One region of the Ruoffia sp. FAM 26254 genome, then DNA from elsewhere that is predicted to be linked to it. Evidence: a T-box and tRNA genes for the amino acid it is inferred to sense, from the RefSeq annotation. Region 1 holds a T-box; the other holds one or more tRNA genes.
The links. A T-box is a leader RNA that pairs with one kind of tRNA and senses whether it is charged. The one in region 1 lies ahead of ileS (isoleucine--tRNA ligase), so its partner is inferred to be a tRNA-Ile.
Positions count from the first base shown of each region.

Region 2: it has a tRNA-Ile gene. The T-box ahead of ileS (isoleucine--tRNA ligase) is inferred to sense a tRNA for this amino acid. The anticodon was not compared.

Region 1 covers NZ_JBGQQY010000010.1:45,248-63,019, reverse strand. The annotation lists gene ACEN3Z_RS04290 (response regulator transcription factor) at 1-65, opposite strand, end outside; gene ACEN3Z_RS04285 (response regulator transcription factor) at 126-446, opposite strand; gene ACEN3Z_RS04280 (sensor histidine kinase) at 436-1,215, opposite strand; gene ileS (isoleucine--tRNA ligase) at 1,707-4,499, opposite strand; T-box leader at 4,549-4,770, opposite strand; gene ACEN3Z_RS04270 (DivIVA domain-containing protein) at 4,758-5,645, opposite strand; gene ACEN3Z_RS04265 (RNA-binding protein) at 5,686-6,468, opposite strand; gene ACEN3Z_RS04260 (YggT family protein) at 6,485-6,748, opposite strand; gene ftsZ (cell division protein FtsZ) at 6,874-8,175, opposite strand; gene ftsA (cell division protein FtsA) at 8,205-9,758, opposite strand; gene ACEN3Z_RS04245 (cell division protein FtsQ/DivIB) at 9,901-11,265, opposite strand; gene murG (undecaprenyldiphospho-muramoylpentapeptide beta-N-acetylglucosaminyltransferase) at 11,306-12,418, opposite strand; gene murD (UDP-N-acetylmuramoyl-L-alanine--D-glutamate ligase) at 12,431-13,822, opposite strand; gene mraY (phospho-N-acetylmuramoyl-pentapeptide-transferase) at 13,841-14,740, opposite strand; gene ACEN3Z_RS04225 (UDP-N-acetylmuramoyl-L-alanyl-D-glutamate--2,6-diaminopimelate ligase) at 14,814-16,319, opposite strand; gene ACEN3Z_RS04220 (peptidoglycan D,D-transpeptidase FtsI family protein) at 16,334-17,772, opposite strand, start outside.
Region 2 covers NZ_JBGQQY010000072.1:3,859-8,104, forward strand. The annotation lists gene ACEN3Z_RS11210 (hypothetical protein) at 104-904, shown strand; gene ACEN3Z_RS11215 (CsbD family protein) at 971-1,480, opposite strand; partial or broken gene ACEN3Z_RS11220 (transposase) at 1,982-2,179, shown strand; tRNA gene ACEN3Z_RS11225 (tRNA-Gly) at 2,277-2,347, opposite strand; tRNA gene ACEN3Z_RS11230 (tRNA-Asp) at 2,357-2,429, opposite strand; tRNA gene ACEN3Z_RS11235 (tRNA-Ser) at 2,456-2,545, opposite strand; tRNA gene ACEN3Z_RS11240 (tRNA-Glu) at 2,565-2,636, opposite strand; tRNA gene ACEN3Z_RS11245 (tRNA-Ser) at 2,686-2,774, opposite strand; tRNA gene ACEN3Z_RS11250 (tRNA-Ile) at 2,808-2,881, opposite strand; tRNA gene ACEN3Z_RS11255 (tRNA-Gly) at 2,895-2,965, opposite strand; tRNA gene ACEN3Z_RS11260 (tRNA-Met) at 3,005-3,077, opposite strand; tRNA gene ACEN3Z_RS11265 (tRNA-Ser) at 3,089-3,178, opposite strand; tRNA gene ACEN3Z_RS11270 (tRNA-Ile) at 3,214-3,287, opposite strand; tRNA gene ACEN3Z_RS11275 (tRNA-Met) at 3,292-3,365, opposite strand; tRNA gene ACEN3Z_RS11280 (tRNA-Ala) at 3,381-3,453, opposite strand; tRNA gene ACEN3Z_RS11285 (tRNA-Pro) at 3,464-3,537, opposite strand; tRNA gene ACEN3Z_RS11290 (tRNA-Arg) at 3,546-3,619, opposite strand; tRNA gene ACEN3Z_RS11295 (tRNA-Leu) at 3,655-3,740, opposite strand; tRNA gene ACEN3Z_RS11300 (tRNA-Gly) at 3,769-3,840, opposite strand; tRNA gene ACEN3Z_RS11305 (tRNA-Thr) at 3,846-3,918, opposite strand; tRNA gene ACEN3Z_RS11310 (tRNA-Leu) at 3,932-4,013, opposite strand; tRNA gene ACEN3Z_RS11315 (tRNA-Lys) at 4,035-4,107, opposite strand; tRNA gene ACEN3Z_RS11320 (tRNA-Val) at 4,116-4,188, opposite strand; partial or broken rRNA gene rrf (5S ribosomal RNA) at 4,202-4,246, opposite strand, start outside.

The DNA.
Region 1 (17,772 bases):
TTAAAACTTTTACTTTGGAAGTTGGAGTGATTAGATAACATGGCTTGGCTAATCTTTCCGTCCAAAACGACATTTTCATTAAAAACAATACGGATGCCTTCATGAATCTCTTCATGGCTACTATCTTAGAGTAAGTAACCCGATGCTCCTAATTGCATCGATTGAGCGATGTACTCCACATCTTGGAAAGTTGTTAGAATTAATACTTTAATTTGAGGATGAGCTGCTTTAATTAACTCGGTCCCTTCGATCCCATTTGAATCTGGCATGCGAATATCCATGAGCACAACGTCCACCGGATTATGTTGGCAAAATATCGCCGCTTCTTTACCACTAGTCGCCTCTCCAACAATCTCAATATCTTCAAAAGAACCTAGTAATATAGCTAAACCACCTCTGATGAGTTGTTCATCATCAACAAGTAATACTTTGATTCTATCCGTCATAACTGCTGCCCCCCTTTGGTAATACGATTCTTACTTTAAAGCCTTTATTTAGAGCGGAATGAATCTGAACTTTTCCACCTAATAACTTCGTCCGTTCTTTCATACCCGTAATGCCCATTTGCGGTTTAATCGTATCCGTTCCTTTTCCATTATCCATCATCGTTAAGATAACCGTGGAATCCGTAAAGTGACATTGAATTCGAACTTCATCTGCTTGACTATGTTTACTACTGTTACTTAAAAATTCTTGAATCGCTCTCATAAATAATAACTCTTGTTCAGGCGATAAGCTCCAAAGTAATTGATTATTATTAAAATAAACTTTAATCGGACTATTATGCTCAAAATCTGAAATGATGTGGTGCACCTGCTCAATAAAAGCAAACTTTTGATAATGTTTAGGCTTTAATTGGTGAATCACTTGGCGAACATCTGATAAGCCTTCTTTAGTAAAGTGATGTAATTGCTTTAACATAGCTGATGCTTGTGGCATCTTTTCCTCTGTCAATTTCTCAATGGCTGCCAATTGGATGACGATGGTCGATAAAGTATGCCCTACCGTATCATGTAAATCCCTAGAAATTCGGTTCCTCTCATTAAGGGTATGAATTTCCTCCATCGCAATCATTTGTGCCTTTTGCTCTATCAACCGCTCTTCTTGCTCATCTGCTTGAGTGCGAAACTCATAAAGACTAGTTGCTTGTACTTCTAAGCGGGTTGCTTGTTCGGATAAATAACCACATATGATAACGATACTCACTGTGAACATTAAATAATCCACCTGCGGCCAAATCGTGAGCGTTGACCATATAAACCCCGAAACAATCGCCATTAAAGATAATATAAGTACAGTCTTTTTCCGTGAAAATAACTCTCTTAATTCAATTGTTAAAAGTCCTAGCATCAAATATGGAAAGGATGGCAGTAGCCATATATTGATTAAGGCTAAAAGACACAATACAACACTATTTATCTGTTTATATTGCAAACATTCCATATAAAACCAACCTAAATGAAAGCAAATAATCCAAATAAAAAACCAAAAGAAATTACTTTGCCAAAAACTTTCTAAAGGGAAAAATTGCCCCATACTTAAGATTAATAATATATATTTAATCACTTTCATACACTCACCTCATCTTTTACATATTTAAATATAACAGACGCCAAGTATGAATGGTAGATTTTACATAATTTCTAGATAAATAGAAATACCCCACCAGACAAAATCTGTCTAGTGGGGCAATTTAACTACTCTAATTATTCAGCTGCTTCCTCGAAATACTCTGGGAAGTGTGATTCTACGATTGAGAAACAACGGCGACATAATTCTGGTGCCGCCTCAATTGTTCCAACTTCTGGTCTTACCGCACGACAACGGTCACAAGTATGACCTTCTGCCGGCTGAACTTTAACACCAAAGCCGTCATAATCAACCACTGATTCGTCTGCTTCATCAGCTAATTTTAATTCTAAACCAGATACTATTAATAATTGGTCTAAATGATCACTTAAGTCATTCAATTGATCAATTGTCTCTTGATCTGTATAGACAGTTGCTTTTGCTTCAAATGATTTCTTGATTGGGTGTTCTTCATCATTTTTTGCATTTTCTAAACCTTTAGCAACAGCTGACTCCACTTTGAAGAAGACATCCCATTCTTTAACAGTTTCTTTGTCTTGAGAAACGTCTTCGAATTTAGGTAAGTCTTGTAATTGAACAAAACCTTCTGCTCCTGGTAATTCTTTCCAAGCTTCTTCCATAGTATGAAGTAAGATTGGTGATAATAATGGAATTAAACCTTCAAGAACTGTATAAATAACAGTTTGCATTGCACGACGCGCTTTAGATTCTGCCGCTTCAATATAAACGACATCTTTTGCAAAGTCTAAGTAGAACGCTGATAAATCAACAGTAATGAAATTAATTACTTTCTTGAAGATAGTAGAGAATTCATAATTTTCGTAAGCTTTTGTTACTTCATTAACTAAAATACGATATTTAGCAAGAATATATTGATCAACTTTTGCTAAATCACTTTCAGCAATCTTATCTGTTTCAGGATTGAAATCAAATAAGTTTGATAACATAAAGCGCACTGTGTTACGAATCTTACGGTATGATTCAGATACTTGTTTTAAGATGTCTTTAGAGATACGTACATCGTTCTCATAATCCACACTTGAAACCCATAGACGGATGATATCTGCACCTAATTCTTCTGTAATCTCCTCAGGTGTAATAACATTACCGATTGATTTACTCATTTTTTGACCTTTTCCATCCATAACAAATCCTTGAGAAAGAACTGATTTGTACGGTGGGAAACCATTCACAGCTACTGAAGTTGTAAAACTTGAGTTGAACCATCCACGGTATTGGTCTGATCCTTCTAAGTACATATCTGCAGGGAATTTTTGGTCTTCACGAACTTGTAATACCCCAGCATAAGATGTTCCTGAGTCAAACCATACGTCCATAATGTCATTTTCTTTAGTAAATTTACCATTTGGACTATCTGGATGAGTGAATCCTTCAGGTAATAAATCTTTAGGTTCTCTTTCAAACCAAACGTTTGATCCAAACTCTTCAACTAATTTAGCAACGTGTTCAACTGTTTCAGTTGTTAAGATAGGCTCTCCATTTTCTGCATAGAAGATTGGTAATGGCACACCCCATACACGTTGACGAGAAATTACCCAGTCACCACGGTCACGAATCATATTATACATACGACGTTCTCCCGAAGGATGGTACCATTTCACATCATTTTCAACTGAGTTTAATAACTCTTCACGGAATTTATTAATTGATGCAAACCATTGTGGTGTTGCACGATAAATAACAGGTTTCTTAGTACGCCAGTCATGTGGGTAGCTATGTTCAAACTTCTCATCAAACAGTAACGCTCCCGTTTCACGCATCTCTTCAACGATGACTTTATTCCCTTTAAGATAGAACATTCCTTCATATCCAGGTGCTTCATTTGTGAAGTGTCCACGGTCATCAATTGGAGAAAGAACATCTAAGCCATATTTTTGACCAATAATGTAGTCATCTTCCCCGTGTCCAGGTGCTGTATGAACGACACCAGTACCAGCATCTAATTCAACGTGGTCACCTAACATTATTAATGATTCACGGTCATAGAACGGATGTTGTGCAGTTAAACGGTCAAATTGCTCCCCTTTATATTCTGCTTCGATTGAATAATCTTCCCATCCAATTTTCTTAGCAACTGCTTCTAGTAAAGCTTCTGCAACTATAAATTTACGTCCATCTACGTTTACTAAAACATATTTAGCATCTGCTTTCACAGATAATCCTAAGTTTGATGGTAATGTCCATGGTGTCGTTGTCCAGATAACGAACTCAGCATCTGCTGGTACGACATCTTTGCCATCTTTTACTTTGAAAGCAACGAAAATAGAAGGTGACGTAACGTCTTTATATTCAACTTCTGCCTCAGCTAATGTTGATTCACTTGAAGGTGACCAGTAAATTGGTTTTAGTCCTTTATAGATATATCCGCGTTCAGCCATTTGACCAAAGATACGGATTTGTTGAGCTTCATATTCGGGTTTTAAAGTTAAATACGGATTATTCCATTCACCAGTCACACCTAAACGCATAAAGTCTTCTTTTTGATTTTCAACTTGTTTCAATGCATACTCTTCACATAATTTACGGAATTCAGCGACAGACATACTCTTACGGTCTACGCCATCAGCATTAACTAAGGCTTGTTCGATTGGTAAACCATGTGTATCCCAACCAGGAACATAAGGTGAGCTATATCCAGCCATAGAATGGTAACGTACAATAAAGTCTTTAGTTACTTTATTTAATGCATGCCCCATATGTAATTTACCATTCGCATACGGAGGTCCATCATGTAAGATCCATGAAGGACGTCCTTCATTTTTCTCTTGAATTTTCTCGTACATGTCAGCGTCTGCCCATTCTTTTTGTAATTCTACTTCTTTAGTAGGTAAATTTGCGCGCATGGCGAAATCTGTTTTACCTAAATTTAATGTATCTTTTAGTTTCATTATTATCTCCAATCTGATTGATTTATTAAAAATAAAAAACGCCCCCTAAAAAAGGGACGTTATAAACGCGGTACCACCCAAATTAATAAGTTATCTCTAAAGATGACCTATTCACTCTACATGTTAACGCTATTTAAGCGGTTATGATTACTTACTTTCACCATAACAAACACAAAGATGATATTAATCAAAGGAGGGACTGCCAAGCTTTCACCACTCTTGACTCGCTAAAAGTATCCTATGATTAACTTGTTCTTATTAATCTTTTGGTAATTCAATTCTAATTGTTTGTCCTAATACACTTTCACGACGTTGAGCTGCACGTTTTTCGCGTTCAGCTTCAGCTTGTGCTTCTTCATCAATCATCGCTTCTAATTCTGCGTGTCTAGAATCAACTTCTTGCTCTTCTGGCTCAACATTATTTAATAACTCATCAAGATTTAAATCAACTCGTGTCGCTTCAGTATCTTCATGATCAGCTACACCAATAGTTGCCGGATAATCTACTTCTGGAGTAGGTGCTGGCGCGTTTTTGATTTCTTCTTCAACAAAGCGATCATTTGTAATTTCATGCGCTGCATTAAAATCAGCACTGTTCTCTTCTTCAAGTCGATCTACGCGTTGATTTACACGTTGATTTGTTGCTTCATGGAAGTGATCAGGATTAAATTGTGATTCAATCTCTTCATCAAATAATCTATGATACTCTTCACTCGTTACAACTTCAAGTTGTTGGCGAATCATTTGCTCTAATTTAGTGCGGTAAGATTTGCTTGAGCGACGTAATGCATCAGATTCAGTAACAATATTTTTAGCTGTATCAGACGCGTTATTAATCATACGATCCGCTTCTCTTTCAGCTTCGAATAAGATAAGTTCTGCTTCTTTACGAGCGTTTTGTTTCAAGCGATCTGCTGCTTCTTGAGCGACTACAATCGAACTGTTTAATGAGTCTTGCAATTGTGCAAAGTACTCATTTTTTTCTTTTGATGCTGCTAAGTCTTTCTTAAGTTCGTTGTTCTCCGCAATCATCTTTTCAAAGTCCGCAACAATTATATCTAAATAATCATTAACCTGATCTGAGTCATATCCGCGAAACTTCGAATTAAATTCTTTATTTAATATTTCGTTAGGTGTTAATACCATGAATTTACAAATCCTTTCAAATATATTCAAGTTATGTAATTTACTTTAAAAGTACATTGACGTTTAATCGATAATTATCTTTCTTAGTCATACCCTCAATATCATTGATCCAGAAGCGTCCAAACTTACGTAATGAAATGATATCATTGATACCAATCTCAACGTCAGGTCTCTCCATTGGAACGAAATTCACTTTCACATCACCTTGTGAGACTGAATTTTTCGCACGCTGTCTAGAAAAATTATAGACTTTGCTTAATAAAGTGTCAAGCCGTAAAGAGCTAGAAATTACATGCTTTACTTCCCATTGTTCTTGTGAGGTTAATATATCATCAAATGATAACTCTTCCAATTGAACTCCAACATTCGCGATTTTAGTCACTTGAGTTTTCAAATAGTCACTAATTGATGCATCAACGAGTGCATGCCAATTCGTTCCATCTGTAATAATATCCCCAATGCGCTCTCTTTCAATTCCAGTTGAAATAAAAGTTCCAAGAATTCTACCATGCGTTAAATTTCCAAATTTTTCTGGATACTTAATGTTGAATAGAACGATCGTAAAATCTTCATCATTCGGTTCATAATACTGCGGATAAATACAGGCTTGTTTACGTTCCGCACCTTCATAACCACCTCTGAAAATAACTGAAATCTCATCTCGGCTTGCGACAAGTTGTTCAACAATCATCTTCTCTCGCGGGGTTAAAAATACAGTTGTATAAGGCGCATAAGTTAAATCTACTTGATCTATCCAACCGAATACTTTATCAATAAACGGTTGCTCTTCGGGTCGATAATGTTGATATATATCATCTGACATTTAATTCACCACATTTTTAAAATAATATTGCTGCCAATATCCAGATTAAACCATCTCGGATAAATCGTAAAACAAAAATCGCAATAATAACATTGAAACTAATGCCCCCTAATGGCGGGATGAATCGATCAAATATATCCAAATATGGTCGTGCTAATTTAACAATAAATTGTCCTAAGGCACTTTCACGGGCACCTGGTAACCATGATAGTAGTGCGTATACGACTAAAACCAGTGTATATGCCTGAAATAAATTAGAAACTAAGCTCAAAAGGCCCAACTATAACACTCCCTTAAATTCTTATCTTATGAATTATAACATAAATTTTTACTTATTGATAAATAAAAAGAGGAACCAATACTGATTCCTCTATTATTTTGATGCCTTAGCATCCTAACTCTTTATTAACGATGACGTTTACGGAAAAATGGTGGCGTATCTAATTCATCTGAATCATTTACTTCACTTTGACGACTTCCAGATCCATCCGTATTTGGACGTTCAAATTGACGTTTAGGTTTAGAGTCTGCTTCAGTTGTATCAACGTCACGTGTGTTTGTTTCTCTATTTATGTCCCAATCACTGAATAAATCACGCTTTTGTTGACGACGTGGTGTTGGTTCGTTTGATTGGCTTGGTGAATCTGGTTGTTGTAGACTTTGAGCTGGTTGAGTTGATTCTGCTGAAGATGACGGTGTATTGAATGAGCGTCTTGGTGGTGTGCTCATTTTATTACGATCAGTCTTCTCATTCTCAATACCAGTTGCGATTACAGTAACAATAACTTCGTCACCTAAATCATTATTGATTGACGTACCGAAGATAATGTTTACATCACCACTTGATGCATTGGCAACAATATCACTTGCATCTTGTGCTTCGAACAAGCTTAAGTCTTCTCCACCTGTAATGTTTAATAAGATTTGTTCTGCACCATCAATAGATACTTCTAATAATGGTGATGAGATAGCTTTCTTAGTTGCTTCAGCCGTACGGTTCTCACCTGAAGATTGGCCTACACCCATTAATGCAGTTCCTTGATCCTTCATTACAGTTTTCACGTCAGCAAAGTCTAAGTTTACGTAACCTGGTGCTGTAATTAAATCAGAGATACCTTGTACACCTTGACGTAAAACATTATCTGCTTCACTGAATGCTTCTAACATTGGAGTTTTACGGTCTACAATTTCTAATAAACGGTTGTTTGAGATAATTACTAATGTATCAACCGCGTCTTTTAAGTTTTTCAATCCTTCAGCTGCAAAGCGTCCACGTTTTGGTCCTTCAAAAGTAAATGGACGCGTTACAACACCTACAGTTAAAGCGCCTAAGTCTTTAGCAATCTTAGCCACGACCGGTGCAGCACCAGTACCAGTACCTCCACCCATACCAGCAGTAACAAACACTAAGTCTGCTCCTTCTAGTACTTCGCGAATTTGCTCTTCACTTTCTTCAGCTGCTTTAAGTCCAATTTCAGGTAATGAACCTGCACCTAACCCTTTAGTTACTTTTGGGCCTAATTGGATTTTGATTTCAGCATCTGAACCTTGTAATGCTTGAGTATCCGTATTTGCAACAATGAATTCAACACCTTGAACTTCATCTTTAATCATACGATTAACGGCATTTCCACCTGCACCACCTACACCAATTACTTTAATTACTGCGCCTTCATATCCCATTGTTGAATCGAATGATAATTCCATTTATATTCCTCCTGTTTATCTATCAAGTCTTAATCAAAAAATGTTTGGAAAAAGTCACGGACTTTTGCCGTTATGCCATTCCCATTACTTTGATCAGTAACAGGCTCTGAATAGTTATTCGCTTCTTCATCTTGCGAATAGTCATCATAGTATGCCGCATCTTCATAACGATAGTCGTCATCAAATGAATTATATTGTTGATAATCATCTTGTTGATTTGAACTAGGCATAGTGTCTGGCATCGTGCGTTGGTCGTTTGCCATTTGGTTTGTCTCGTTAGCTGGTTGACGACGTTGACCGCCGAACAAGTCACCTGATTGTTGACCTCGTGCCGCTTGCCCTTGGTTACGGCCACTAGATGGTGCCGGACGTCTTTGTCCACCTTGTGGCGGCATAGATTGTCTTGGGGCAGCTTGTGAAGGAACTGCAAAAGTTCCTTGAGCAATTCGATGCACATCATCAAGATTTGCAGCATATTCGATCATTCCAAGGCTTGTTGTATAGATTGGATTACGCATTCCCATTTCTTCAGGAATAAATAAGCGAACTTTGCTTCCAAAGTATCGTTTAGCCAAATCTAAGACCCCTGGTAAAGACACAGCTCCACCTGTCAGGACATACCCTCCAGGTAAATCAAGTCCATCGACACGATTCAATTCTTCATATAATGTTTCAAAGATTTGCACTAAACGCGCTTCGATGATTTCAGCAAGATAATGTTCATCTACCCGGACAGGTTCTTTCTTTCCAACTGTTTCAACTGGGAAGTACTCATCGTCAGTAGTTTGACTTGCGATAGCAAAGCCATATTCACGTTTGATTCGTTCAGCAGAATCAAGTGACGTGTTTAGAATAACTGAGATATCTTTTGTAACGAAATCTCCACCCTCTTGATCCACGAATGAATATTTCATTTGGCCGTCGTACATAATTGATGCACTTGATTGGCCACCACCCATATCAACAACCACTGTTCCGAACTCTCGCTCATCTGCTGATAAGGCTACGGATGCAATTGCTTCTGGTTGAACGACAAGTTCACTGATTGATAAACCTGCTTTTTGAACACAGCGTCGAATATTATGGATGATTGTTCTAGGTCCAGTAATTAAGCGCGCATAAAGTTCTAGGCGAACCCCGATCATTCCTCTTGGATCTTTAATTCCATTGAATCCATCGACGATAAATTCTTCAGGAATAATTGAAATAATCTCTCTTTCAGGAGGAACTGAACGAACTTTAGCTGCATTGATTACATTCTCAACGTCTAGGGCTGTTATTTCTCTATTATCGCTGGCAACAGCAATCATACCGTGGCAATCTTCTACCATAATTTGATTACTTGGAACACCAACGATCACTTCGTTAATTTTTACATTTGCTTTGCGTTCTGCTTGAGAAATGGCTCTTTGAATCGAGTTGACTGTATCATCTATATCGACGATAACCCCACGACTCAATCCACGTGATTTTTCATTTCCCACACCGATAATATTAATATTTCCATTAATATACTCAGCGACAACGACTTTAATTGAGGTCGTACCAATATCTAAACTAACAAAAATTTCTTGATTTCTCATTTAGGTATTAACCCCCTTCTGGCTAATTATTTTTCTATATTTTGTTTAATTTTCTTCAATTTCACATTACCTATATTAGCACAAACTTCATTTTAATAGAAGAAAAAAAGATAAATGTAAAAATAATTACATATAACTTATCTTAATTATTATCAAGTTTGACACTATTAGCAGAATTTTCTGCTGGTGTGAAGTATGCACCGACTTCAAAATTAATCACTCCGGTTTGCCCGTCTAATTGTCTTATAATATCCGGATAATATTGTACTTTTTGAGCAAAAGTCGAAATTATGGCATTTATGGTATTTCCATCTTCCATTTCAACAACTATGGCGTTCGGTTTATTTTCGTCATCAGCGGAAGTAACGGTCTCCATCATAGCTAATATATTTGGATCAATTTGACGTAAACCTTGTGCAACTTCCGTCAGTTTACCACTTGTATCGAAGCCGATTAATTCTGGTAATGCTTCATTGGCTATATTTGCTAATTCTTGGTTTCCGGATACATTCAGAATCTCACCGTTATTCAAGACTGGATGGTAACCATCTTGGTTAATTAACCCCACAAGGTCATGTTCGACGACATTAATTTCTAATTGTTTCCAATCAGGTCGATTAAATACGACACTTTCAATTAAAGGATTTTCCTCTTTAATTGTCGCTTCAATCTCTTGTCTTTGGCTCATTACTTCATCTACTTCATCGAATTTATATATTCGAGACGATCCTTTTACAAACGTTTTCGGAACAAGCTCGGTTCCCGTGACGACTAAATTATTCACTTTATTAAACGGCATTAATTTCCAACCCGTCACTAGCATTGTTAGGTATATTAATGCAAAAACCGCAAATAGTACAGTCTTACCCTCTGGCAGGGTCGCATTAGAACTCTTGTTCATCTGTCTATTGACCTTTTGGTGCAAGTTATAATACCAATTGGTTCGACTACCTTGAGGTTGGTTTCTTCGAGAAGGTTTATTGCCAGAGTAATTTCGATTAAAGTTCTGATTTCTGTTCAGATTTTGATTTCGCCTTTGATTCAAATTCTGATTTTGCTGTCTAGTTGCTCTCTCACGAGTGTTTGATTGGGGTTCGTCAAAGTTTCGACTATTTGGTTGATTCGCACGACTATTAGATTCATTCTGATCGCGTCTGTACTCATCCATTTGATATACTCGTCGCTGTTGAACAGGACCTGACTGAGGAGGTATCGGATGAATAACTTGATTCGGTTGATACTGTTCTTCTCGGTTCCGGTTCCCTTCAGCTTGTGTATGTTGAGTCCGACTGAAATAATCTTGCTCAAGTTCATCGCGATTTGTTATGCCGCTTTGCTTTGGTATAATCGGATTTCCATTACTATCGATGCGATAGTTTCCACGAATCGGTTGAGATGGTTCGTTTACCGGTCTAGATTGCCTTGTTTCAGGACTGTTTGATTTCCGATTATTTGGCGTATTTTGAGGCCCTGTTCGATAATTTCCTCGCCGCTCATTATTACTCATAGCTTTCACCTCCTCGAAAATATTTAGTCTTAATTATTTATTAAATAGATTCAACTAATTTAATAATATCATCTATTGCATGTGGCGTACCTAATTTTTTAGCATTTTCTGCCATTTCATTTAATGCTGTTTGATCTAGTATCATTCGGTCAATCGTATGAACTAATTGACTTGAGTCAAGTTGACTTTCTTTTATCATTTCAGCAGCCTGATTATTCACTAATGCTATGGCATTCATCTCTTGATGATTATTCGTAACATATGGACTAGGAATTAAAATACTAGGAAGTCCAAGTGTTGTCAATTCTGCTAAGGTCGTTGCACCACTTCTGCAAACGACTAGATCAATTCTTTGAAATAGTGCTGGCATGTTATCAATGTATGGAACTATTTTAACATTATTAGGTATTTTAATCTGGTTGTCTTCTATATAATTCATCCATTCTGAATGATGAACTGAACCTGTCCCAATAATTACCTGGTACTCTTTCTTAGCAAAGTCTTCGATGGATTCTACAGCTGCTTTATTAATAGCTGGCGCACCACGACTACCTCCAAATATTAGTACCGTTGGTAATTGATCATTAAAGCCATAATTTTTTGATAGAATATGCTCATCTTTAGCATAGTTTGTTACTTCTTGTCCTCTTGGGTTTCCAGTAAATGCCACTTTTTGACTGACTTTTGCAAAGTCATTCTCAACTTCATAAAAAGACGTCGCAACTTTATCTACAAAGCGACTTAAGAATTTATTAGTTACTCCTGCGACACTATTTTGTTCATGAATCAGTGTCGGAATACCTAATTGAGTTGCCCCATAAAGGACAGGTGCACATACGAAACCGCCAGTTCCAATGACTAATTCAGGTTGAAATTCTTTGATTAATTTCTTCGCTTTTTGTGTGCTCGTTAACATTTGCCAAGCGACTTTAATATTATCTAGCGATAAACTGCGTTTTAAACCAGATATTTCAATGGATTTAAAGTCAATATTCGCTTTTGGAACAATACTTGCTTCGAGACCTTTGTCTGTACCGATGTATAAACATTCTAAGTCCGGATTGAGTTCTTTCATTCGATTATAGATTGCAAGAGCTGGATAAATATGTCCCCCAGTCCCTCCACCAGATAAGATGATTCGATTGATTTTCATAATATGATACTCCTATTCATCCGTATATGGTTCTTCTAGTAATAATTGTTCAATGGTATCGATATAAACGTCACCACGAATTTCAAAGTTTTGATATTGATCCCAGCTCGCACAGCTTGGTGATAATAAGACGACTTCACCTTGTCTTGCTTCACGGTAAGCTTTTGATGTAGCTTCTACTAAATCATCAAAAATTTCAATCGAGTTAACGCCCGCAGCTTTAAAGGCTTTTGCCATTTTGTCTTTGGTTTCACCGTAAAGATAAGCTCCTGATACGTTCTTAAGAAAGGGTATTAACTCATCAAATTCATTACCACGATCTAAGCCACCACCAATAAATCGAATGGGTTGCTTGAAACTATTTAAAGCAGTAATCGTAGCGGTAATATTGGTAGCTTTTGAATCATTGTAGAAACTTCGTCCACTGACATTAGCTACCGGCTGAATTCTATGACGCATCCCTTTGTACTCTCTGACTATGTTAGAAATTTCTTGGTTCGAAATGCCTTTTATTTTTGCAACTGCCACAGCCGCTAGGACATTCTCGACATTATGGCTACCAGGAATTTGAATATCTGATAATGGTATAATTTGCTCTTCTTTAAAGTATATCCATTCACCTTCAACATAAGCACCATGCGATCGGACAAACTCATCGATTATTTCAATTGAGAATGGAATAAGTTGCCCTTTAAATTCTTTAACCCAATGATGTAATTCAGCATTATCATAACGATATACGATTTGGTCATCCTGTGTTTGATTGGCTAAAATCTTTAATTTGGCTTTGGCATATTCTTCACGTGTACGATGATAGTCCAAATGAGCTTCATAAATATTGGTAATGACCGCAATTTCAGCGTGAAATTGTTCAGTTCCAGCTAATTGGAAACTAGATAATTCCATGACGATGTCATCATCTTTTGTCGCTTGATCAATAACATCTAAAGTTGGGATGCCAATATTTCCAGCAAGGTAAGCATTCCCTTTTTCTCTTTCAGTTAATAATTCTCTCAGTAAACTTGTTGTCGTTGTTTTACCATTACTACCTGTAATACCTATGATCGATGCCTTACTAAATCTTGAAGCAAGCTCAACATCTGTATAAATTGGGATGTTTTTTTCAATCGCTTTTTGTAAAAAAGGAATTGAATAAGGAATCCCGGGGTTTTTGATAATCATATCAAAATACTTATCAAAGAGTTCTAAAGGATGCCCACCATCGACGATTTGGACGCCATCTTCTAAAAGCAAAGTAACCGACGGGTCTTGTGATAGATCCCCTCGGTCATTAATCGTTACATTTGCTTGTTGTTTAACTAGGAACTCAGCTACACTTTTCCCTGTTCTTGCGTAGCCTAACACTAGTATTTCTTTGTCTGATAAATTCTCGTTCGTTCCCATTCTAAAAATCGCTCCCTATTAAAAGATAAATAATGCAATCAATGCACTAATTAATCCGACAGCCCAAAATACATTTACCACTTTTGATTCACTCCAACCAAGCATTTCGAAATGGTGGTGAATTGGTGCCATCTTAAATATTCTTTTTCCTCGAGTCTTGAAGGATAATACTTGAAGCATAACACTTACTGTTTCAACTACAAAGACAAAACCAATAATTAATAAACTCCATGGATTATTAAGTACGGATGACATCACTGCCAGTCCTGCTCCTAAGGCAAGTGAACCAACGTCCCCCATAAAAATCTTCGCTGGTTTACGATTAAAGATTAAAAATCCAACTAACGATCCAACTACAATCAATGAAGCTGTTGCTACAGTTGAGTTCCCTTCAGCTGCGGCGATAAAGTAATACGCGCCATACGCAATAATATTTAAGCCGGTCGCTAAACCATCTAAACCGTCCGTTAAATTCACTGCATTTGAAAAGCCAGTAATCCAGATAAACATGAATAATCCTACTAACAGAATGTTAGAGATTTCAAAACCAAAAAATGGTATGAAAATATGTTGATTTGTTACCATGGCAATTAATGCAATAACAAAAGCAAATAATAATTGTGTTAAAAACTTCTGTTTAGCAGTTAACCCTTCATTTCTTTTTTTGAAAATACTTATAAAATCATCAATAAAACCAATGGCTCCAAATAATAAGAACGCTAGCCAAATCATCCAGAACTCACCTGAGTAAGACGTTTGGATAAAGCCAAAGATTAACATCGCAAATAAAATAGCTAGGATAAATACTGTTCCTCCCATAGTTGGTGTCCCAGTTTTTACTTCATGCCATAATGGGCCATCTTCCCGTGTTGTTTGACCTAGTTTCTTTTTATTAAAGTATTGGATGAAAAAAGGCATCGCAATGACTGTTAATAAAAAACTAGTCACGATTGGTAAGATAATATTCAATTTTTCGTTCACTCCTTAGTTTTTATAACTGTTTACGATGGATAGCATCAATAACTGTTTGCACTTCATCGTAAGGTATATTGTCGTTTCCAATGACTTGGTAAGGTTCTCCACCTTTACCCGCGAATAAGACAATATCATTTTTTTGAGCAATGTCAATGGCTTGTTGTACTGCTACTACTCTATCTTTTATAATTGAATAAGGTTTATTATCATTATGATGTAAACCAATCATTTCATTGACAATTTTTTCTACTGGCTCAAACCTTGGATTGTCAGCAGTGAATACAATTTCATCCGCATACTTAAATAAGATATCTCCTAATGGTTTCCGCATCCCACTATCGCGGTTTCCGCCACTATGTCCCATCAAGGCAATGAGTTTTTGATCATCTGTTTTATGTTCAATGAGTTCTTGCATTACTCGTTCAAGTGCATCGGGTGAATGTGCAAAGTCAACAATCACTTCGAAATCTTGTCCTTCATCAACAACTTGCATACGTCCAGTGACACCAGTAAAATCTTGAGTCGCTTTCAGAATATCATCTATTGTATATTGGTAATATTTACTCAATGTTAAAAATGCTGCCAAATAATTCGAAACGTTGTAAGATCCACGCATCGGTATTTCTACTGTAAATGACTCTTTTTTGTAATCAATAATAAATTCAGTCTTACCATTTTTCTCAGTAATTGAATGTGCATAAGCTGTAGCTTGAGGATGCTCTAAACTATATGTCACAATATCGGCACTAGTTACTTCTGCCATCGTCGTATGGTATGGATCATCCATATTTAATATTGCAAGTCTTGGTCGGTCATTATGGAAACTTTGTCCTAAATGACTAAACAAAAGACTTTTCGCATTTGCATAACCTTCCATAGTTGAATGGAAGTCCAAATGTTCTCGTGTTAAATTCGTAAAGATGGCACAATCAATATCAGTAAACGATAAGCGTCCTAAAGCTAATGCGTGAGAAGACGCCTCAATGATAGCATCTTCACAGCCTGTTTCAACCATTTCATTGAATAATCTCTGCATCTCTAAAGCATTCGGTGTTGTATTTACTGCAGGATAATATTTGTCCCCTACTTTATAATGCAAGGTTCCAATCACACCTGTCTTACGATCGAGACTTTCGAGTAATTGACTAATCATATTACTCGTTGTTGTCTTCCCATTAGTCCCAGTTACCGCAACAACATTTAGCTTTGTTGACGGTTCATTGTAATATTGGTTTGCAAGTATCGCTTGAGTACGGAAAGTTGATGTTACTTGCACGATGGTTGCATCAAGTTGCTCTGGCTCTTGGGGCAAATCTTCAACAATGATTAATTTTGCTCCCTTGTTAATTACGTCTTCAATCGCTTGATGCCCATCAAAGTTCTCGCCTTTGATAGCAATAAAGCATGAATTATTTTCTACTTTACGCGTATCATTTACTAAACTAGACACTTCAGTTTCTAAATACTGCGTATTAATTATATGTGCATCATATAATACGTTTATTAATTCTTTTTGTTCCATCGTAGTCCTACTTTCTATTCATAAACTGATACATATTCCACAAAAGGTCTAAATATCTCAGCTAATATTTGCGATCCCATTAAATTATGATCATTGGTTGGTCGTTTCATTGAGAAATACAACATATATTTCGGATCCTCGGCCGGGAAAAATGAAACAACTGAGAAATAATAATCATTGGCACCTTCTAAATAACCTAAGCCATCTGGATTGGCAATTTGTGCCGTACCTGTTTTAGCTGCTATCTGAACGCCAGGCACACTATATTCTTGAGCTGTACCATAATCTTCATTCACAGTATTAACCATTAAATCAACGATATGGTCAGCTGCTTCTTCTGAGATTGGTTGATTAACCTCAATTGGTTGAAATTCATCATTCTCTCCAATGCCGTTAAGGTATTGAATTTTCATCATTTTCCCATCGTTAGCAATCGAAGTGAATGCTTGCAATAATTGAATGGGTGTTGTCGCAAATCCTTGTCCGAAACCAGACATGGTTGCAGAAACCGGATTATCAAACTCTACTGTTCCTGTTGCTTCATTTGCCAATCCTGATCCCGTTGTTTGACCGAAACCAAATTCAGATAATTGAGTCGTCCATTTATCTATGCCGATACGGCGAATTAATTCGACAATTGTCACATTACTTGATCTAGATAATCCTTCATCAAAAGTAATCGGTCCCCAACCGTACAAGTTATAGTCTCGAACCGTCACATCTTCAATTTCTGTTGAACCGGTCTCAACTAATTCATCGGGTTTATAAACGCCCATATCATAAGCTGTTCCTTGTGTTAATATCTTCATGGTTGAACCTGGCTCATAAACTTCTTCAACCAATTGGTTGGTCCATTGCGTCTCAATTCCTTCACGAGTATTCAACTTAAATGTCGGTCTTTGAGCAGCTGTTAATAACTTACCAGTCTCAACTTCGACCAAATAAGCACTCATCTCTTCAGGTTGATACTTATTATATGAATAATCAAGTAACTCTTCCATATAATGTTGGAGTCGGCTATCTAAAGTTAGATAAATATCTTCACCCAATAATGTTCGCGTTCTTTCAACCAGGTCAGGATTATTTTCAATGGTGTTTTGCCCACTTAATTCAGCATCATAAGCTGATTCAATTCCGATTTGCCCAGTTAAGATATCCGCTGTCGGCATCCAAGAATTATTCTGTTCTTGCTTCGACGCATAGCCTATCAGATGTGAACTGAAGTAATCGTTCACGTATTGTCTGGAACTTTGACTTACAAAATAAACTCCTGGTAAATCCTCTTCTTCAATGGCATCGCGAGTTTCTTGACTCATATTACTACCCGCTGTACCAAATTCAACTTGAATCGCCTCATAGTTTAATAGTATATCCAAGACCTCATCACGGGTCATATCAATATAATTACTTAATACTTTAGCAGTGTAATCCCTGTCTTCAACTGCGTCGTAGC
Region 2 (4,246 bases), on a different contig from region 1:
TGATATTTATTCTCTATGTTTAGGAAAAGAATATCAGACAAATATGTAATAATAAAATAATGATAGCTAAGCTATCGAATTTTTTAGATGAAAGGTATAGTCAATGAAATTAATAACTCGTTTTTTACAAAATCCGTACGTTAAAATATTCGTTTCGCCCCTAGCATCCATACTATTTGGATTGATTCTAGGAGCTAGCCATACTGAATCCATTCGGTGGCTTCCAATGTTACTGTTGTTTCTAATTGTCGTGTTTGGTCAATTAATTGATCATTTCCTATATTTACGAATCGACAAACAAACACCAGAAGTAGCACCTAATGTCTTATTGTATGTACTTGAAGGTATATTGCTAATTAGTACCATTATCTTTATGTTTAACTCACACTGGATCATCAGTGTACTGCTCGTCTTTTATATTATATTCATTCATGTGCAGTATATGCCATTTAAGATGACAGGTACAATCTATCACTATTTATTATCAGTATTCTTTAATGGGTTCATGATGAATATCATCGCGTATAATTCACAAACATTTGCAGTAACACAAACATTTTTAATCAATACCATTCCAATTGTTTTTATGTTTATTGTTTTAAACTTAGAAGTATTTAATTTGAAGAGTATCATTATTAATTACAAACAAATAACCGTTTATCAACGGTTCCCAGTTATTAGTATAGTAGTTTGTGCCCTTGCATTATTAAGTGGGTTTTACTTCTCTCTACCATCTTCATCTTATTATATTGTTCAAATTCTATTTGTTTTACTAAGTGCCGTTACGATGTTACCTTTACTTGTTAAAACGCAACATGAAAAACAAACTCAGAACAAAATGAATTATATTCATGCAGTCACCTTAATATTCACATTATTATACAGTTTGAGTCAATTGTATTAAAAAAAGAACGAATGAAATGCTAAAAGTAAACTTTAGGCATTTTATTCGTTCTTTCTGTATTATAATTTATAAAGTGTTGTTGTCTTCTTTTTCACTTTCTTGACGACTTTCAGCCGCTTCATCAATTGTTTGATTTACACGAGCTTCAATTTCTTCTGATTCTTCATAAGCTTTAGTAGACTTATCACGAGCTTCTTCACGTTGCTCTTCACCTTCAGCAATTGCGTTTTGACGTAATTCTTCAGCTTTACGTGCAGCTTCTTCTTTTAATCGTTTTCCTTCATCTATAGCTTCTGTTAAGTTCTCATCTGCAGAAGTATGAACACTCTCACGAGTTTCACCTACTTGACGCTTTACATCTTCGACAGCTGAATCTGCTCGATCTTTGTAGTTTTCACGAATTTCATCAACATGACCACGACCAGACGCAACGGCTTGTTTAGCTTCACCTTCAACTTGTTGAGCGATCCCTTTTGCTTGAGTTTCGGCATCGTCAGTTGCTTTCCCAAACACTTCTTTAACTTTTCCAACAATTTCGTCTTTTTGACCTTCTAAGTTTTTCCATGTATCAGACATATCGTTACCTCCATTTAATTTGTTTATACTATTAATATAGCAAATTAAATGATTTTAAGCAATAATACCGCTTCCAAAAATTATAAGAAATGATATTGTTAATCATGTTGCTCCATTTATACTATAAAAATAACAACAATTCAAAAATAATAAAGGATTATATTAACTACAATTATATAAAATATCGTTGAAGTATCAAGAAATATTGTTGAATAATTATAAAAAATACTACGTCAGTAAATTGATAGTATTACATATTGTTATATAAAATTGCTTTTAGGATTTTACTTATTAATTTTCTAAAAAATATAGTTTTCAACAATAAATAGGATTGATAACATAAATTAAAATTGTCATCAACCCTATCTTTGTGTCTTCTAAAAGACGCAGATATTCGTTATATTTAAAGTCCCAACCAAAAAATAAGGAGAATATCTACTCATGAACCATTATATCCAAAAGAACTTTCCATTTTAAGACCAAAATATTACTATCGACACATACATTCAAAACACGTTCACATATCCAAGTATCACGAATAGCCAGATCGAAGGCATTAATAATAAAATTAAAGTGTTGAAACAAACCGCCTACGGCTATCGAAATTACAGCCATTTTAGAGACCGTAGTTTACTCATGACGCGATTATATGTCTCTCAGACAAATAAAAAAGATCAAGCAACAACTTATGCTGCTTGATCTTGATTAAAATGAGTCATCAACCCTATTTGACAAAGAGCCTATCATAAATACCAAGTAAACAAAAAAAGAACGCTAAGCGTTCTTTGAATAATTAAGCGGGTGACGAGAATCGAACTCGCGACAACAGCTTGGAAGGCTGTAGTTTTACCACTAAACTACACCCGCATAATATAACGGTCCGGACGGGATTTGAACCCGCGATCTCCTGCGTGACAGGCAGGCATGTTAACCCCTACACCACCGGACCAATGTATTTTAATTTTAAAATCAATAAGGAGGATAAGGGATTCGAACCCTTGCGCGCTTTTACACGCCTGACGGTTTTCAAGACCGTTCCCTTCAGCCGGACTTGGGTAATCCTCCGTTATGAAAGTAAAATTAATGATCCGTACGGGACTCGAACCCGTGTTACCGCCGTGAAAGGGCGGTGTCTTAACCGCTTGACCAACGGACCAACACAATATAAATATTAATTTTTAGCAATAATACGAATATAAAACTTACGGAGAAGGAGGGATTTGAACCCTCGCGCCGGCAAAACCGACCTACACCCTTAGCAGGGGCGCCTCTTCAGCCACTTGAGTACTTCCCCAAATCCAAAATTTTATAGTTTTAATATCACTAATGGGCCTGAGTGGATTCGAACCACCGACCTCACCCTTATCAGGGGTGCGCTCTAACCAACTGAGCTACAGGCCCGTATGAAATTAAAAGCGGGTGACGAGAATCGAACTCGCGACAACAGCTTGGAAGGCTGTAGTTTTACCACTAAACTACACCCGCATAATTAAATAAATAGTTAAGTTTAGTATTAAGTTAAAATTGCGGGGGTAGGATTCGAACCTACGACCTTCGGGTTATGAGCCCGACGAGATGCCAGCTTCTCCACCCCGCGATAATTTTAAAAGGAGGATAAGGGATTCGAACCCTTGCGCGCTTTTACACGCCTGACGGTTTTCAAGACCGTTCCCTTCAGCCGGACTTGGGTAATCCTCCATAAATTTAATTATTAATTTTTTAACGGTCTTCAATGGACCTTGTAGGACTCGAACCTACGACCGGACGGTTATGAGCCGTCTGCTCTAACCAACTGAGCTAAAGGTCCTATATAGCGGCGAAGGGGATCGAACCCATGACCTCCCGGGTATGAACCGGACGCTCTAGCCAGCTGAGCTACACCGCCTTTATAAAATATTAATGGAGAATAGCGGGATCGAACCGCTGACCTCCTGCGTGCAAGGCAGGCGCTCTCCCAGCTGAGCTAATCCCCCATAATATCAATCGGGAAGACAGGATTCGAACCTGCGACCCCTTGGTCCCAAACCAAGTGCTCTACCAAGCTGAGCTACTTCCCGAAATGAAACGCACCCTGTAGGAGTCGAACCTACAACCGCCTGATTCGTAGTCAGGTACTCTATCCAATTGAGCTAAGGGTGCTCTTTTTTATTATTTTAACACATAACTAAGTGTTATGCCGAGGGCCGGAATCGAACCGGCACGGTAGTCACCCACCGCAGGATTTTAAGTCCTGTGCGTCTGCCAGTTCCGCCACCCCGGCAATATGCCGAATTTACTTCTCTTGGCAAAGCGGAAAACGGGGTTCGAACCCGCGACCCCCACCTTGGCAAGGTGGTGCTCTACCACTGAGCTATTTCCGCGTTGATGCCGGCTAAAGGAGTTGAACCCTCGACCCTCTGATTACAAATCAGATGCTCTACCAACTGAGCTAAGCCGGCTTATTAAGTTAAATGCGGGTGAAGGGACTTGAACCCCCACGCCCGAAGGCGCTAGATCCTAAATCTAGTGCGTCTGCCAATTCCGCCACACCCGCGTTTGTCTCTTTATAAGAGAATGAGTCGTACAGGGATCGAACCTGTGACCCTCTGATTAAAAGTCAGATGCTCTACCAACTGAGCTAACGACTCTTGAGACATGGAGGATGACGGGATCGAACCGCCGACATCCTGCTTGTAAGGCAGACGCTCTCCCAGCTGAGCTAATCCTCCAAATATAAACAATGCATGGCAACGACCTACTCTCACAGGACCAAAGGTCCAACTACCA